One region of the Paenibacillus sp. GCM10027630 genome, then DNA from elsewhere that is predicted to be linked to it. Evidence: a T-box and tRNA genes for the amino acid it is inferred to sense, from the RefSeq annotation. Region 1 holds a T-box; the other holds one or more tRNA genes.

Region 1 (8,854 bases):
TTCCGGATCGATCGTTTCAACCCACTCTGTAACGTTGGCGAGCGGCGACTCTCCTGTGCCTGAAGGTGCAATTTGGTCGACATCCGGCAGCAGCAATGGCAGCTGATCCACAGGTACAGTTTTCATAGTTCCGTCTTCCAAATGTAAAATTGGAATCGGCTCTCCCCAATAACGTTGACGACTGAACAACCAATCACGCAACCGGTAGGTTACTTTCCCTTGCCCTTTGTCATTGGCTTCCAGCCATTCAATCATTGCAGCAATCGCCTGCTCATTGTTCAATCCGTTCAACAAGCCTGAATTCACATGTTGTCCATCCCCTGCATAGGCTTCCTTGGCTACGTCTCCGCCTTGTACAACCTCGATGATGGCAATATCAAACTTCTTGGCAAACTCCCAGTCACGCTGATCGTGTGCAGGCACGGCCATAATCGCACCGGTACCGTACCCGGCAAGCACGTAATCAGCTACCCAGATCGGGGTTTTGGCGCCATTTACCGGATTCAGGGCATAAGCGCCTGTAAATACTCCGGATTTATCTTTGGCTAAATCTGTGCGCTCCAGATCGCTTTTACGTGCAGCCTGTTCCTGATATTCCTTAACCGCAGCAGCCTGCTCAGGCGATGTGATACGTTCAACCAGCTCATGCTCAGGGGCAATGACGCAGTAAGTAGCTCCGAACAATGTATCGGGACGAGTAGTAAATACCTTCAAGCCTTCGCCTTCGGTTCCCTCGATCTCGAATACAACCTCGGCTCCCTTCGACTTCCCGATCCAGTTGCGCTGCATATCCTTGATCGATTCAGACCAATCAAGCTCCTCTAAATCCTCCAAAAGCCGCTCTGCGTACTGTGTAATGCGCAGAACCCATTGACGCATTGGCTTGCGAATAACCGGATGGTTGCCACGCTCGCTTAAGCCGTTGATAACCTCTTCATTGGCAAGCACTGTTCCCAATGCCGGACACCAGTTCACAGCTACTTCATCGACATAAGCAAGTCCTTTATTATAAAGCTGGATAAAAATCCACTGAGTCCATTTGTAGTAGTCCGGGTCCGTCGTGCTGACCTCACGGTCCCAGTCATAAGAGAAGCCGAGCGATTTGATCTGACGGCGGAAATTATCAATGTTCTTAAATGTAATATCCCGCGGATGCTGCCCCGTATCAAGCGCATGCTGCTCGGCAGGCAAACCGAACGCATCCCATCCCATCGGATGAAGAACATTGTAGCCGCGCATTCTTTTGAACCGCGAAACGATGTCAGTTGCTGTATAGCCTTCAGGATGGCCTACATGCAATCCAGCTCCGGATGGGTATGGAAACATATCTAATGCGTAAAACTTCTTTTTGCTATCATCATCCAGCACTTTAAATGATTTATTATTTTCCCAATAAGCTTGCCATTTCGGTTCGATGACCAGCGGGCTATAGCCCTGCTGTTCTTTAACTTCTTGTGTCATTTCAGTTATGCCCCCTTATTTATTCAACAAATTCAAAAATCGATTCCTAGGCAACAAAAAAGCCCCTCATCGCTAGCGCAACGGCTAGGGACGAGAGGCGTGCTTCCCGTGGTACCACCCTAGTTAACTGCGGGCATGCTTTACCCGAGTTCACTCTTCCCCTTAACGCGGGGGATTCGATCCGGTTAGCGCTCTGCTTAGAAAGACTCAATCCTCTAAACAAGAAGCGTATTCACCATCTGGCTCCAAGACGAGTTCACTCTTACCATGTACCAGCTCTCACCGAACCGCTGGCTCTCTGAACAATGGGGACCCGAGCTACTACTTCTTTTCACTGCCGTTAGTCATGATATAAAGCGATTATATGTAAAAACAGGTAATCATGTCAAGTATCCTTCTATCACTAGAGCTGTGCGAGCGTTTTTTTGCAGCTTATTCAAGATTGGCATACAGGCGGATTGATTAAGGTCTGAATAATATGGAAAAAATGAATGTAACCACAGATCAACTAATCCATCCAACCTATCCCAGTATGCAGAGGTGTTCAACATGACAGGATTATTTAACGGTATTATTCTTTCCCTTCCGTTGTGGGGAGTTATACTGACCATCGTGAGTTTGATCCTAAAGCACTGAAATAGATCATTCGTGCAGAACTACTTTCGGGCTACGAAAAAAGCTCGCTGCGTCGTTTCCGTCACCGGCTTCCACAAAAAATCCGCGTAACAGTCAACCTCCCGGAATCCGGCTGCCAGCAGCTGATCCTTCAACCAATCGAGCGGATAAGCTCGCTGCACATGATACTCATCGATCCTACTGAATCGGTTCGACTCAGCAGCATCGATGCTTCCAGCACCAGCGGCATTATCTTTTGCAAAAATCGTAAGTGCATGCTCAATTTCACAACGCGCCAAATCCAGCTCACTCGTCCAAATATAGGCAATATCGTCTTCGTTAAGGAAAAACGGCTGCTCCTGTGCATACACCTTCAGCTGAAAAGGGGTATGAACGTCAAACACGAATACTCCTTCGTCCTTTAAACCGGAATAAGCTTGTACAAACGCTTGTGAGACATCGTCTTCCTCCAATAAATAATTGAAGCAATCACATAAGGAAATGACAGCATCCACCGGACGCATTAATTGCCAATCCCGTAAATCCTGCTGAAGCCAAGTCACCCCGCCCGCACCTGGAAACGGAAGGATCTGCTCCGCATCCAACGATTTGTTCTGCGCTACTGCCAACATATCCTCTGACAGGTCTATGCCATATACCTCATATCCCTGCTGCGCTAACGGAATGGCAATGCTGCCTGTACCGCATCCTAAATCGGCAATCGAGCGCGGCTGGCCGTGCTTATCCCAGCACTGACTTAAGAAGCCAAGCCACTCCTCATAAGGCATGTCCTCCATCAAACGATCATAATGATAGGCAAACAAATCATAAGCCATTGCTTTTCAGCAACCTTCCTGGTGAAATTTAGATAGGAGAAGACAAAAATTAAGTCCCTGACAGGGACTTAAGGTTGCTCCAGCTTTTCTTGATCCTGATTTACTTGATCCTGCTTAAGATGAGTCCAGCTTCCTTGCTGATAAACCAAGCCTTCCTTCATCAGCTTGCCAAGAGCCCGTTTAAAAGCAGACTTGCTGATTTGAAACCTTTGACTGATAACATCAGCAGGAGTTTCGTCAGAGTAGGGCATAGACCCATTAGGCCTGTCCCGCAATATAGCAAGGAGCCGCTCCGCATCTTCGTCACGTCCGACTTGCTTAGGTGCTCTCATAGAGCAGTTCACATTGCCGTCCTCGCGGATGAAGGTAACTCGTACTTCCACTTCCTCGCCTAAACGAAGAAGTCGAGTACGATCAGTATCATGAATCATCCCGATGAAGCCAAAGCCTACAACTCCACCTTCACAAACGACAAAAGTGCCCATTTGCAGCGGTTTATACACCCTTGCCAACACTTGTTTATTTTTCCACATGGCTGGCGCATCAAAACACAAAGGCTTCAATTCAGGCTCGCCCGCCACTTTGGCAATCAAACGCCCTTGACGATCGTGGCTCAATATTACGAATACCTTGTCGCCAACCTTAGGTCTTAGATCCTTTAGCTCAGGCTGTTCTTTGAAGGGCAGCAGCAGATTGCGTCCTAAGCCCATCTCGAGAAAAGCGCCGAACCTCGGATGAATATCAACCACTTCAAGCAATGCCACTTCTCCGAGCAAAATTAAAGGTTTGCGCATTGTTGCGGCCAAACGGTCCTCGGTATCATAATACAGAAACACTTCCACGTAATCCCCAATTTGAATCTCGCCCACTATTTCGCTGTAATGCAGAAGCACTTCCTGAGCTCCATCTGTCACATAGTAACCATTTGGAGTAATTTCTTTGGCGACTTCAAGCCTAAACAGCTTCCCGGCATCCAGCCTCATACCTGCTCAACCACTTTCGCATCGGACCAAAGACGCTCAATATTATAGTATTCCCTGTCATCGCGGTGGAACACATGAACGATAATGTCGCCCATATCAACCAACACCCAGCGCGCTGTATCCATGCCTTCCATCCCGCGGACTCGAACATCTTTCTCCTCAGCTTTTTTACGAACTGCTGTAGCGATGGCCTGCACCTGCGTCTCGGAATTTCCGTGACAAATAATAAAATAATCCGCAATCAAAGAAATACCTTGCAGATTTAAGGTAACGATATTCATTGCTTTTTTGTCGTCAGCCGCATCTACGATCATGGGCATCAATTTATCCGGGGTTATACTCATTCAATTTCCTCCTTGAGAGTCTACCCATAGAGTTTGTTCAAAAAGCTCTCTTTTGAACAAATTCTATAAGTGATCTTCTTCATAATCAGTTCAGCTGCCTGTTTGCTCTTGCTGTTTTAATTCGTTAATCAAGCCGTTACGGGCTAATATCGTTAACGGGTACACCTTTTTACCTTTTTCCAAAAGAAACAGGATCGTTCCATCAAATGCGGTAAGGAGCGCTCTCTCTATGCTATGTTCAGCGATTTCGCGGATATTATGCACGCCTGGAAAATCCCGTCCCGGCTCGATGTAATCAGCCAAACAGACAACCTTATCCAACAGGGTCATCTGCTCGCGTCCAGTAGTATGATAGCGTATCGCATCAAGTATTTCTTCATCGTCCATACCATAATCCCGCTCAGCTATAAACGCACCTGCATGCGCATGCCAAATCTCTTTGTCATAGTCAAGAAGATCTGCCGGCAAACCATTATTGCGTATAACATCAGCTTGATCATTAACCGGCCAATATTTGACGACATCATGCAGGATCGCAGCAGTATAAGCTTTATCCGGATCACATCCGTATTTGCGAGCTAATAGAACCGCCGCCTCCATTACACCTAACGTATGCTCCCATCGTTTGCCGGGCATTTGCGACTTCACCGCATCAATTAGCTGCTTACGGTCCATAAAATCCGTTCCCCTCAATATATTCATATACACGGTCAGGCACCAAATACTTAATACTTTTCCCTTCGGCTTTCCGCTGCCTTATAGCTGTTGAGGATAGCTCAATCTGCGGCATTTCTGCCAATTGTACCGCTGGCCGCAGCAATGCAGGCAGTGACTCCATTTCCAGCCTGTATCCCGGCCGTCCCAGTCCGATAAAGGAAATGAGCTTGACCAGCTCATCAATCTTAAACCATTTGGGCAAGTACTGAACCATATCTGCACCGATAATATAATAAAAATGAATGCCTGGGTACTCCCTGCGCAGCAAGCTTACCGTATCATATGTGTAGGAAACGCCGCCTTTTTTCAGTTCCATATCGAACGGACGAAAATGGGCTTGACCTTCAACAGCACGGCAGACCATATCCCATCTTTGCTGGCTGGTAGCTTTGGGGGCATGCTGTTTATGAGGCGGAACATTGGTCGGCATAAACCATACCTCATCCAATCCCTCATATTCATAAGCGCATTGAGCCGCAATCATGTGGCCTATATGGATCGGATCAAAGGTTCCTCCCATGATACCAACCTTCATCCTTGCACCTCTTTTTTACGATTTTGCCGTTAATTCGGCAGTACGATCGTCTTTTGGTCGCGGGACTCCTTATACAAGACAACTATTTTCCCAATAACCTGAACCAATTCCGCACCTGCTCCTTCAGCCAGCTGTTGACCGACCTCATTGCGGTCTTCCCCACTGTTGTTAAGCACAGTTACTTTTATAAGCTCCCTCACTTCAAGTGCTTCTTGAATATGACGGATTAAATGATCGTTTATACCGCCCTTACCCACTTGAAAGATTGGATTTAAGTGATGCGCCATAGAGCGCAAATATCTTTTTTGTTTGCCTGTTAACATGTTTTTGCCTCAATTCGAGTGAAGTTATGTGTTGGGGGGAGGTGGCAAAAAAGCCTCGGTTGATGAAAAGGCTGGGGCGGCTGCGGACTGAAGTCGAAGTTTCTCCGATCGCTGTTGTCCGCTTGTTGTTTTTAATTATTACCTTTTTCAAAGGTAACAACAAGCGGACAAAGGCGACCACTACCGTTTCTCTAAAACTTCACTTCGCCCTCCGCCGCCCCATCTTTCATCGGGCTAATTGCAAGACCTATCCGCCCAACACAAATAGTGTGTTGGTAGAGATCAGGTTCTTGGCCTGAGGGTCATGAACCATAACCTCGTAAACCTTAAACCATTAAAAACAATACATAAACCTTAAACCTTACTCATTAAACGAATCAATAACGACCTGACGCATAGCGGCAGTTGGAGCTGCGACACCGGTCCAATATTCAAAAGCATAGGCTCCTTGATAAATAAACATGCCCAAGCCGCTGTGAATTTTAGCGCCGCGAGCTTCGGATTCCCTCAAGAACCGTGTAATGATAGGATTATAGACGAGATCGCTGACAACAAGATGCTCACCGATTAACGATGTATCCATAGGGACTGCATCCTCATTCGGATGCATACCAAGCGACGTATTGTTGACGACCAGACCTACTTCTCCAATGACATTGGATATTTCATCCAAACCAATGCCGCTGGTGGAAGTAAATTCGGACATCGTACGCGCCAGCTCATCTGCTTTTTCACGAGTGCGGTTTGCAAAGTAAATATGTGCAGCGCCTTCCTTGGCAAGAGCATAGCCGACACCTCGAGCAGCACCGCCTGCACCGATCATTAGCACCTTTTTGCCGTTCAAGTCTATGCCTGTCTCTTCCTTTAAGGAGCGGACATAACCTATTCCGTCTGTATTATAGCCGATCAAGCGTCCGTTATCGTTAACAATCGTATTGACAGCACCGACAACTCTAGCTCCCTCATCGATCTCATCCATATAGTCCATGACTTCTAATTTATGAGGAATCGTTACGTTCACTCCGCGAAATTGCAGCGCCCGGATACCATTCACAGCGTCCTTCAACTGCCCCGGTAAAATATGAAATGCCGCATAAGCCGCATTCAGACCTGTTTCTTCAAAAGCGCAATTTAACATAATCGGAGATTTGGAATGACGGATTGGATCTCCGAATACGGCATACATAATAGTGTGACTGTCCAGCCTATGTTTCCCCATAGTGTTACTTCAACTCCCGTTTCCTTAAGAGGTTGTTCAAAAAGTCCCCTTTTGATCACGAAGTATCTCAGGAAGCGTATTCAGCATCGAATTTTGCATTCAGGCTCGAAGTCCGGGCTCATTTAGGTTTGCCTAAACTCCGCTCCTCCTTCTTAACCTTCTTGCAACCTTCTCGGTGCTGAAAAGTCGGCTTTTTGAACTCTTATTCTAAATAATCGATTCACGAACCGCAACCTTCACACCTTTGGGCGCATGAATCATCAAATCCGCTCCAGCATCGCTGTTCACCTTAATCCAGCCCAGCCCGGAGATAGAGACATCATAAAGCTTGCCTTTAGGAATTCGTACCGGATGCTTGGCAAGCTTGGGCAGCAGCTCCAACGCTTCGCGTGAAGGGGGGGTGAGCAGCACTCCCTTGTGCTCATCGTACAGCTCATCTGCCCGTTCCAGCTTCGTGCGATGCACTCCCATCCCGTTGGAAACAAAGAACGTGAACGACTGCCTCGCTCCTTGTACAAAATCAAACCGGACCAGGCTGCCAAAAAACACCGTCTGCCGTTCGTTCAGCTGAAATACTAATGGCTTCACAGGCTTGTCCGGCATAAGCTTCTGCAAATCCTGCTTGTTGACCAGCTCTGTCAGCCTATGTGGATACACAATGCCCGGCGTATCAATGATAAAGGTTCCATCTTCCATAGGAATTTTCACCAAATCCAAAGTTGTGCCCGGGTATTGAGATGTTGTAAGTTCGGAATCAAGGTCGCTGTAATCACGGATCAAGCGATTGATCAAGGTCGATTTGCCGACATTGGTAGCTCCCACAACATAAATATCGCGCCCGCCTCTATGTTCATCCAACGCTTGGATCACTCGATCAAAGCCCATATTTTGCTTAGCTGAGCATAGCACAACTTCAACAACTTTTATGCCGAAATCCTTGGCCTGCTTACGCACCCAGTTGACGATTTTATTAAAATTGGTCACTTTTGGCAAAAGATCGATTTTATTGACGCATAGCACAACCGGATTATCGCCTACAAAACGCGGCAAACCACTGATCAAGCTTCCTTCAAAGTCGAAAATATCGACAATGTTGACCACCAACGACTTTGTATGTCCAACATGACTCAACAATTTTAAGAAGTCATCGTGGTTGAGTGTAATTCCTGAAGATTCATTGTAATTTTTAATACGGAAACACCTTTGGCAAATGACCGGCGTACGGTCCAATGCTTGCGGCGGCACATAGCCCAGCTTGTCAGAGCTCTCGGTTTGCAGCTTAACGCCGCAGCCGGCACAGCCTGTTTGTTCGGATTGCAATTCTGTCATGGTTTACCTACCTTTTCATCCAAGTTAAAGCAGCCTTTTCGAGCGAGCGATTGATCACTTTAGTAAAAAAGCCTTCATCCCGCTTCGCAATCGGTAAAACTAAAATCGTATACAACCCCATCCGGTTACCGCCCAATACGTCCGTCATCATTTGATCCCCTATGACTGCAACCTGCTCAGGTTTCATATTCATCATCGACAAGGCTCTGCGGAATGAGGCGCTTGTAGGCTTTTTGGCACGATAGATAAAGGGCAGAGACAATGGCTCGGCGAATTTGGAAACTCGCAGTCTGTTATTATTAGAAACAATGACTACTTGAAACCCGATCTGTCCAACCACCTTCAGCCAATCGACCAGCTCAGGTGTAGCCAGTGGCGCCTTAGCCCCGACCAGCGTATTATCCAGATCCGTAATGATGCCGCGCACTCCTTGTTCCCAAAGAGCATTCAAGTCAATGTCGTAAATTGTGTTTACTTGTAAACGGGGTAGCA
Region 2 (8,854 bases), on a different contig from region 1:
CTGTATCCCGCTGTATGGGTAATAAACCGGGAGGCAACTGAGGAGGTCGAAATTGGAGAGCATAAGTTTAAGCCTGGCGATACTTTAATGATGAGTCAATTTGCTATGCATCGCAATCCGAAATACTATGACCACCCGGAGCAATTCATCCCGGAACGTTTTGCTGGCGGGGAACTATTGAAGCGAATTCCACAATTCGCGTACTTTCCTTTTGGTGGAGGTCCAAGGGTGTGTATTGGCAATAACTTTGCACTTATGGAGGCGGCTTTGATTTTAGCCACGATTGGCAGCCGGTATAAACTTAGCTTAGCACCTAATCACCCGGAGGTGGAGCCTGAGCCTCTCGTTACGATGCGGCCCAAGCTAGGCTTAAAGATGATCGTAGCGGCTAGATAAAGGGATCAGGCTCGGATGGTTACTTGTGTACCAATAGATACGAGTTTGGATAAAGTCAGGACATCCTCATTATACATACGAATGCAGCCGTGAGATACCTCGTGACCGACTGAAATAGGTGAGTTCGTTCCATGAATCCCATAGTGAGGCCGTGAAAGTCCCATCCAAAAGACGCCGAAAGGTCCTCCTGGATTTGGGACTTTATTAATGATCGTATAAATTCCGATTGGGGTCTTGGTTAATTCCTTTCCAATGCCTATTGGGAATCCTCGAATTACCTTATTGTCATCCAAAAGATAGAGCATTCGATCTGATAAATCAACAATGATCCGCCTCACGGTAATTCACTCCTTCTCAGAGAACTAAGTAATACTCAGTGTTATATATATCGAATGGAAACTTCCCGGTAGGCTTTGTTGAGCTTCTTTTTGCGGATTTTAATTTGCAGGCTACCTTCTTTATAAGTAGCCCTGGCTGTGCTCGGAACAACGAGGCAAGGAAGACGAATGAGCTGGTGTTTTTTATTGTCAAGCATTTCTTCAATTTTAATGAGATCCGTTCTAACCTTTACAACCGGATTGTTTTCATAAGATATAGGCGTTTTAACAATAACATGATAATGGGTTTCAAACACTTCTGCTTTACTTCGTACAATTTTCTTGACTCCCTGTTTGGGCATTGTTTTTTCAAGTATGTTTTGAACGTATTCTTCGATCCAGGATGTATCCTTCAATAAATCCATTTGTTTGCTAGTTGGCAATCCTGGCAGCTTACTGCCGAGCAACGTTTCAATTTCATGCCATTGAGACGGTTTGTTATTATTTTCTTTGTCGGCCATTATGCATCGCTCCTCTCCGCCCAGTTCTCTTTTATTTATATGTAAGGAGTCTCTTTGTTGATACAATAAGGAATTTTGATCCATGTATAAAGTAGCCTATGGGCGTATGCTGACATACACTAACCTATGAATGGAAAAAGGAGAAGTGTCTATGCCGTCAATTGTAGGTAACATCAAAGTAATAAGCGTAGGCAACGGTTCAATCGTACAAATAGGTGATGCTGTGCAGCTCTCGCCTTCCAGCAGTTCCAAAACATTTGCGGGAGCGGGATCATTTAACGTAGGTGATTTTGCGCACACGAACAATGCGATCAGCAGTACAATTACTAATGATCAAGACGAGGAGGATTTGGGCCAAACCAACGTTGGGAATCAGGGGGTCGTTTAGCATGAATTTAGTCGTTAATCAAAACATAGTGATACATCAGTTGAAGGTAAATAATGTAACGAACTCTTCGGTACTCCAGATTGGTACAGCCGGATTGATTAAACCTCTCTCTAATATATATAATTCCGGTGGTTACACGCAGCCAGCGGCTGAAAGCGACGCTTCGGCTTCAGTTGTTTCCCTCGTGCCTTTGCCTAAACCATCATAAGTTGAAGTAAACAACTGTATCGATAATTGGGCTAACACCCACTTCGCTTCCTTTGCATAGGATGGATGGAGGAGGTGCTGTGATTATGAATTTTTGGCAGCAATGGGCTCAATATATTCATCAAATGCAACGAGAGATGGAAGTGCAGTCTAGAAAGATTGTCGAAATGGAAAAATCTATAGTTACCTTGCAAACTTCCATGGTTGCTTTGCAGACGGAGATGAAAAGCTGGAAAGAGCAGAAACGGATTCATATTGATAAGGTGGAATATAAATTCGATCAATTGAAAGTGGAAAAGCTGGATGGAACCTTAAATATAGGGATAACACCGGGTGCCTTAGAGGATATAGCCGTGAACGGAAGCAGTGTAACTACGGAGGATGAGGCTGCTAAGGATGCGGATATAACGCAGATTGATTCGAAGATTAAATCAGGGGCGGAGCTGCCAAATGAGCTTGCCAGAGAATTGAAGATATATGTAGAGAAGCAGGTTCCCAAGCAATTGGGAGTGCTTCAAGCTCAATATGGTGAGCAGTTAGATTCATGGCATCAGAAAATGATTGTTGAAGATTTATTGAAACAAACGGATGCACGTATAGACTATTATTTACGTCAGATGACTCCCGGAGCGACTGATGATCAGTTATCTTCAATTCAGGATGCAGTGCTTTTTAGAACACAGAATGATATCAGAGCTGCGGTTGACAGCTATTATAATAAATTTATTACCAAGAAAGCGGGCGAATCATGAATATCCAAGTGACAAATAAAATGTTATCAGTTGGTGATGTAAGAATAATCGGGGTTTCGAGCTCGTCTGTTTTTTTGATTGGAGATACCGAGCAAATCATATGCTCTTCTATTTTTGATACACCTCCGGAACCTGTAATTGTCGGAGGTAATTTTTACTTGTCTCCTGAGGAAAAAAAGGAGGATAAGAAGGAAGAAAAGAATGAAGATAAGCAGGAAGATGGGGATGGGGATGAGGAAAAAAGCTCATGATCCGAGAATCCGTTGTGAGAGAAGTGAAAGTAAATACGGTATCGCTAGCATCTATATTGCAGGTCGGAGATAACAAGCTGATAAAACCTGTTTCCAAGGCATTGGCTGTTCAAAGAAACATATCCATGTTTAAGGGTGATGAGGGCAACTTTGATGATTTTGGTATTTTTTCAAGAGATCTTCCACTGCCATTAACAGAAAATGAGTCAGTCAAGGTTTCATTTAATAATAACTGCAGTAGAATTCAGGTTGGGGGAATTTTTGTAGATGGGATTGCGGCTGCTTCTGTTCTTCAAATTGGCAGCAATAAGAATATACAAGCCGAATCGCGTATTAAGCATATTCGGCAAGTTATTAATGGAGAGTAGATTAAGCATTGTTGTTCGGTTCATTCTCTTCTGCGTATGCGATAAGAACGATATTTTCATTGGCGTTAGCTCGTATGCGCTCCTCCAGCTGTTTAATTTCAGTTAAGATTTCCGGTGAAAGTTGAGCGACAGAATATTGAGGGATCATAGTATCCTCCTATACACATATTTACAACTATTTTGTCCATTTGTATGTTATGTTAAGCTTAATTACTTAAAAAATTAGAGAGGGGCGATAAGTAATGAGGCCTCCTTATTCTATTGACCATAGGCCGTGGCCTTTACCGAAAGGTTCTTGGTTAATGATGCAATCCTGGCTTGATTTGTTGTTCGCCCATTGGCCGGTACACTACGATCATCTGCGTGAGCTTGTTCCGCCAGGACTTAAGCTTGATACATTTGATGGCGATGCGTGGATTAGTATTGTACCATTTCGAATGAACTCCATTCGATTGCGCGGCTTGCCGCCAATTCCTTATACAAGTGCTTTTGCTGAGTTGAATGTAAGAACGTATGTTACGGTGGGGGACAAGCCAGGTGTCTATTTCTTTAGCTTGGATGCTGCAAACCGGTTAGCGGTCATGGCGGCAAGACGATTTTTTTATTTACCTTATTTTAATGCAAGTATGAAGCTGGAGGAAAGGAAAGGAGTCTATAATTATGTCAGCCATCGAACGGATAAGCGGGGAGCCTCAGTTTCGTATGAAGGTATTTACTCGCCAGTTTCGCCCGCATTCTACAGCAAACCTCAAACTTTTGAACATTGGTTAACTGAAAGATATTGCCTCTACAGTGTTGATAAGAAAAATCATATTTGGCGTGGAGAAATACATCACCTTCCTTGGACACTGCATGCTGCCGAAGCTGAATTTAAGATCAACACGATGGCTTCCGGTCAAGGAATTAGAGTTCTGGATACGAAACCGCTGCTTCATTTTTCCAAGCAGTTAGATGTACTAATATGGCCTATTTCCAGGGCAGGTAGTGAATAATGGGCTGCTGTATTTATTTGTCTGAAATTTTCAGGTGTAACGAGTTGCAATAAGGCAAGTACATATGGTATATTCAAATTCCGGTTGATTAATATCATATTTTGCGGTCGTGGTGGAACGGCAGACACGCCATCTTGAGGGGGTGGTGTCCCATGGACGTGCGGGTTCAAATCCCGCCGACCGCATATGGATTTAAAACGTGGAAACCCTTGGTACATAAGGGTTTTTGTTGTTTTTAGTTATCAGTAGTGAGTAGGATCGTCTACAGATTTCTTGATATTTGTCCTCCGCGGTAGCACGGTGGTAGCAATAAAATAGCAGCCACTTGAAGCTCTGATGAAGCTTCAATGGCTGCTATTGCTTTATCAGTTTCCTTATGTTGGAAGCGAAACAGGTACATCAAGATAGTAGCTGAACAGGGAAGCTTTAGCTGGTTGTTTGCATATAACCCCCACATTGTAAAAACTAGAAATTCATGGTAAAATCCATGGGTATATTGAACTATGGAAATAGGAGGATTTTACTATGAAGATTAAAAGGATTATAATTTCCATTGCGCTACTTTCACTCTCATTAACATCTGTATCGTATGCACACTCTGGAAGAACTGATTCTAGTGGTGGGCATAATTGTTCGGCTGCATCCGTTAAAAAAGATTATGTACTGGATACCATTACCATAATGGTGGAAGCAGTAGTTCATCAAGCGGAAACTCAAGCAGTTCAAAAACTGCCACACCAGTTCCAACACCATCTAAAGAAGTCATACCTACTGAACAAGTAAAAGTGATCAAACCTACATATGGTATATTTGTAAATGGAACATCAGTACCGAACTCTTCAATTAAATATCCTATCATTTCGTACAATGATATTACGTACTTTCCAATGACATTCAAATTCACACAAGCACTAGGAATCGAAACAGGATGGGATTCTGAAATTGGATTTGTTGTTCGTAAAACTTCAAACAAGGCAGGTAAACTTGAGTTTGATAATGGAACTTCATCAAATACTCTTTTTGCTAAGAATCCCGATTTTAATGTTTATGTAAATGATGCATGGATTGATAATGATAATGAAGAGTTTCCAATTTTGGTATTCAATGATATTACATACTTTCCCATGACTTGGCATTATGCTGTTGACGAATTGGGTCTTACTATTAAAAATGAAAATAATTCATTCTATATTTCAAAATGATAACTACCTTTATGGTAGTTGAAATTACCGTGGTAGCATCCATAAAATACAGGAAACATAAGGGGAAACGTCCAAAAGCCTTATAGGAGTAGGCTTTCGGACATTTGCGGATACATGAGGAAGTGCTATCCCTACATTGAGGGGGTGGTGTCCCATGGACGTGCGGGTTCAAATCCCGCCGACCGCATACCAAGTAAGAAGCCTTTTATCAAGGCTTTTTTCTTTTAGGTCAATCATTTGACTGGAATCGCCATTAATTACCTTTTCTATGTCTTGTCCTCCATGAAGGAGTTATTGTATATTTTAATTAGAATACTAACTATTGTAAGGAGTCAAATCGAAATGCCGGATAAATCTCCGATAATGTCTCGAATAGGCGTCATTTTCCTAACTTGGCAGAGATATTTACAAAAGCAGGTTGTACCTCATCAGATCACATTAAAGCAGCAGTATGTACTCCGAAAACTAGTTGAGAAAACGTCCTTAAACCCCTCACAAATTGCCGATATGCTTTACTGTGATCGTCCAACTGCAACCGTCATTATTAACAATATGGAGCGTCAGCACTGGGTAAAAAGGAGCAAGGATCCAAGTAATAAGAAAATGGTCAATATTGCGATTACTGAGGAGGGTCTTAAGAAGCAAGCATCCTTGAAACAAGCCTTTCAATCGGGGGAGGAGTTTGATCCGCTGTCTTGTTTTTCAGAGGAAGAGAAACGACAATTAGGCACACTGCTAAACAAGTTGTCCGAGCATCTAAAACAGATTAAGCATAACACGGAGTAAAACTTTCGTACTATAAATAGAGATCAAAACCGAAATCAGCGTTTGACGATGTCGATTCCTGCTTAGTACGCAGCTCAAATCTTGGCGATATCTTAAGAAGATAAATGACAGCGTACAAGACATGCTTTGAAGTCTTGAGCCCACCAAAACCTGCATTTATACAGCTTTTGACCGATTTATCAGCAGTTTTCTTGAATTCATGCAAAAGTGCATCTCTTTTATCATCCTTAGTGAAACCGGACCGTTTTTCAAGAAAATAACTGCGTTATCGCAGGTTTTTTCACTATAAAAATAAATGTGGTAGGAAATTAATGTAGATTTGCAGGATTTTCTATAGGCTGATGATTGATCGGAGGAGTGTAAAGCGCTGATTAAGTTTGATCTATAATTAGAATTCTAATAGTCAACGATGAATTATGAGTAAGTCGATTGGATTTTGCTAACATACATATCATGTGGAACTAATCGCCAAAGAGTGCGTCTTCCATAACGTTCACGAAATCGGTTAGAAAAGGAGAGTCTATCGAATGGCTGAATTAATCCATACAGGGCCTTTACCGCCTGATCGGGCGCGGCTTGTCGAGAACTTGGTTCAAAATATGATTTCGCTTCATCCCGGCATCGACGGATTAATCTTAACGGGCTCTATATGGAATCCGGACACTCAATTACCCCACTCGGACATTGATATTAATTGGCATGGCTCCAAAAACGATAGAATTCATGATTCTAGAATGAACCAGCATAGTATTTTTCAGGAAGCGGGAGTTACGATAGAGATGGCCCATTATTTCTGGGGGGATTTGTTGCGACCTAAGACTATGCGTCTTTCGGTTATTGTCTCATTAAACCGGGCTCACATTTTATGGGAGAAAGAAGGTAGATTCTCTGTTCCTCAACAACAAACAGAAGGGCTGCTGAGGAATATCCATTGGGTAACAGAAGCGATTGAACGATCTGTAAGGGATTTGAAGGAACGTGCCAACTGCTGGTTAGACCCCGAATATTGCAGGAAAAACAAAGATAATCATCAAGGAATCTGTGCTTGCAACTTCTTACTAAACATAATGCGTATCCTGCGTGCATTTGCTGTACATCGGCGGTTATACCGGAGGGGGAATCGCAGGGACTTTAGTCTCGTTTAAAGCCAAGCGGGTGATCAGTTTCATCGAATGCAGGTTTCAGCACACCTGGCTGTGGATGAGTTCGGGAAACGATAGCAAGGCGCGGAGTAGGGGGAAAGTTTTATAAGCTTTTTCATATTAAAAAGCCATGCTTGTTCAGCATGGCTTTTTTACGACGACCGATCTAGAACCCTTTATATTGCGGCTCCTCATTTTCCAGCTGTTGTACACGGGATTGAACATCTTGAATGATTTGCATAGTCGATTGTGATGCAGAGGTAAACATGTTCTTGGCCTCTTGATTTTGTGTGTTTAATGCAAACGATTCTAAGCTAGCTTGAGCGCTCTTTAATGAAGCAAGGCAAGTTTTAACCTGTGCCGATACCGTCATCTGTAATTCCACCTCTCTGTTTTCGTAAAATAGTTCACTACTCTGTTTTATTAATTAGTGACTCCATATAATCTAACCTAATCCGTTGAAAATAATGCAGCCAGATGGAGCTAGTGCTAAAAGTTAAATAAATGCTAATTAACCTAATTTTAATTTTGTAAAATCCCTCCCATAATCAAATAATCTAAGTAAGGATTTTGTAAATGATATGGAACAGGGAGGAAATATAAAATGCCAGAGTGGATAGAAGTAGCTGTAAGAACGTTGGTTGCGGTTGTTGCTTTATTTTTGATTACAAAGGTTTTGGGGAAACGACAAATTTCTCAACTTTCATTATTTGAATATATAACGGGCATAACGATCGGCAGCTTAGCTGCGGTGATCTCTCTGGATATTGAAGCCAACTGGTATTTGGGACTGGTGTCTATGCTCGTTTGGGGAGCAGTTTCCTTAGGGATTGAATTATTGCAGCTAAAAAGCAAGCGAGCAAGAGATTTTATAGACAGTAAAGCTTCAGTTCTAATTAAAGACGGCAAAATCCAGGAGGATAATCTCAAGAAAGAACGTTTAACAACGGACGAACTGCTCGAGCAGCTTCGGAAAAAGAATATATTTAGAGCTGCTGATGTCGAATTTGCTATTATGGAATCCAGTGGAGATATTAATGTTTTACTCAAAAAAGAGTACCAACCGATAACTCCAGCTCACATGGGGATGAAAGTAGGGCCTGAGCAATCGCCGCAAGCAGTCATAATGGATGGAGTAATGATGAAAGAACCGCTTGCCGTTTTGGGATTAAATCCTGGGTGGCTTAATACGGAATTGGAGAAGCAGGGTATTTTACTTGAAAATGTGTTTCTCGGTCAGGTCGACTCTTACGGACAATTATACGTAGATTTATATGATGATAAAATTAAAGTTCCCGCCCCTCAAGAAAAAGCGGTATTATTAGCTACGTTAAAAAAATGTGAAGCAGACATAGAGATGTTCAGCCTATCCACCAAAGAGAAGCAGACTAAACAAATGTATGCGGATTGCTCAGAGACATTAATGAAAGTAATTTCAGATGTAAAACCTTATCTCCTATAAAAATAAAAAATTATGGAACAAAATATTTTGTATTTATTGCCAGTTTTTAATGGAACAAGCATATAAATTA

Evidence for each region. A T-box is a leader RNA that pairs with one kind of tRNA and senses whether it is charged. The one in region 1 lies ahead of leuS (leucine--tRNA ligase), so its partner is inferred to be a tRNA-Leu.
Region 2: it encodes a tRNA-Leu, which carries the amino acid that the T-box ahead of leuS (leucine--tRNA ligase) is inferred to sense. The anticodon was not compared.

Annotation. Positions count from the first base shown of each region.
Region 1 covers NZ_JBHTGY010000098.1:176,892-185,745, forward strand. Annotated here, with positions in the region: gene leuS (leucine--tRNA ligase) at 1-1,461, opposite strand, end outside; T-box leader at 1,545-1,805, opposite strand; gene ACFQ0C_RS38390 (class I SAM-dependent DNA methyltransferase) at 2,118-2,912, opposite strand; gene ACFQ0C_RS38395 (CvfB family protein) at 2,981-3,895, opposite strand; gene rsfS (ribosome silencing factor) at 3,892-4,239, opposite strand; gene yqeK (bis(5'-nucleosyl)-tetraphosphatase (symmetrical) YqeK) at 4,330-4,914, opposite strand; gene ACFQ0C_RS38410 (nicotinate-nucleotide adenylyltransferase) at 4,904-5,491, opposite strand; gene yhbY (ribosome assembly RNA-binding protein YhbY) at 5,521-5,814, opposite strand; gene ACFQ0C_RS38420 (shikimate dehydrogenase) at 6,176-7,033, opposite strand; gene yqeH (ribosome biogenesis GTPase YqeH) at 7,241-8,362, opposite strand; gene ACFQ0C_RS38430 (YqeG family HAD IIIA-type phosphatase) at 8,370-8,854, opposite strand, start outside.
Region 2 covers NZ_JBHTGY010000052.1:36,958-45,811, reverse strand. Annotated here, with positions in the region: gene ACFQ0C_RS24860 (cytochrome P450) at 1-396, shown strand, start outside; gene ACFQ0C_RS24855 (L,D-transpeptidase) at 402-740, opposite strand; gene ACFQ0C_RS24850 (hypothetical protein) at 776-1,234, opposite strand; gene ACFQ0C_RS24845 (spore germination protein) at 1,386-1,622, shown strand; gene ACFQ0C_RS24840 (spore germination protein GerPB) at 1,624-1,830, shown strand; gene gerPC (spore germination protein GerPC) at 1,916-2,581, shown strand; partial or broken gene ACFQ0C_RS24830 (spore gernimation protein GerPD) at 2,578-2,751, shown strand; gene ACFQ0C_RS24825 (spore germination protein GerPE) at 2,829-3,200, shown strand; gene ACFQ0C_RS24820 (hypothetical protein) at 3,202-3,348, opposite strand; gene ACFQ0C_RS24815 (YqjF family protein) at 3,503-4,192, shown strand; tRNA gene ACFQ0C_RS24810 (tRNA-Leu) at 4,296-4,377, shown strand; gene ACFQ0C_RS24805 (hypothetical protein) at 4,718-4,975, shown strand; gene ACFQ0C_RS24800 (hypothetical protein) at 4,978-5,394, shown strand; gene ACFQ0C_RS24795 (MarR family winged helix-turn-helix transcriptional regulator) at 5,737-6,180, shown strand; gene ACFQ0C_RS24790 (hypothetical protein) at 6,708-7,325, shown strand; gene ACFQ0C_RS24785 (DUF1657 domain-containing protein) at 7,489-7,695, opposite strand; gene ACFQ0C_RS24780 (DUF421 domain-containing protein) at 7,927-8,784, shown strand.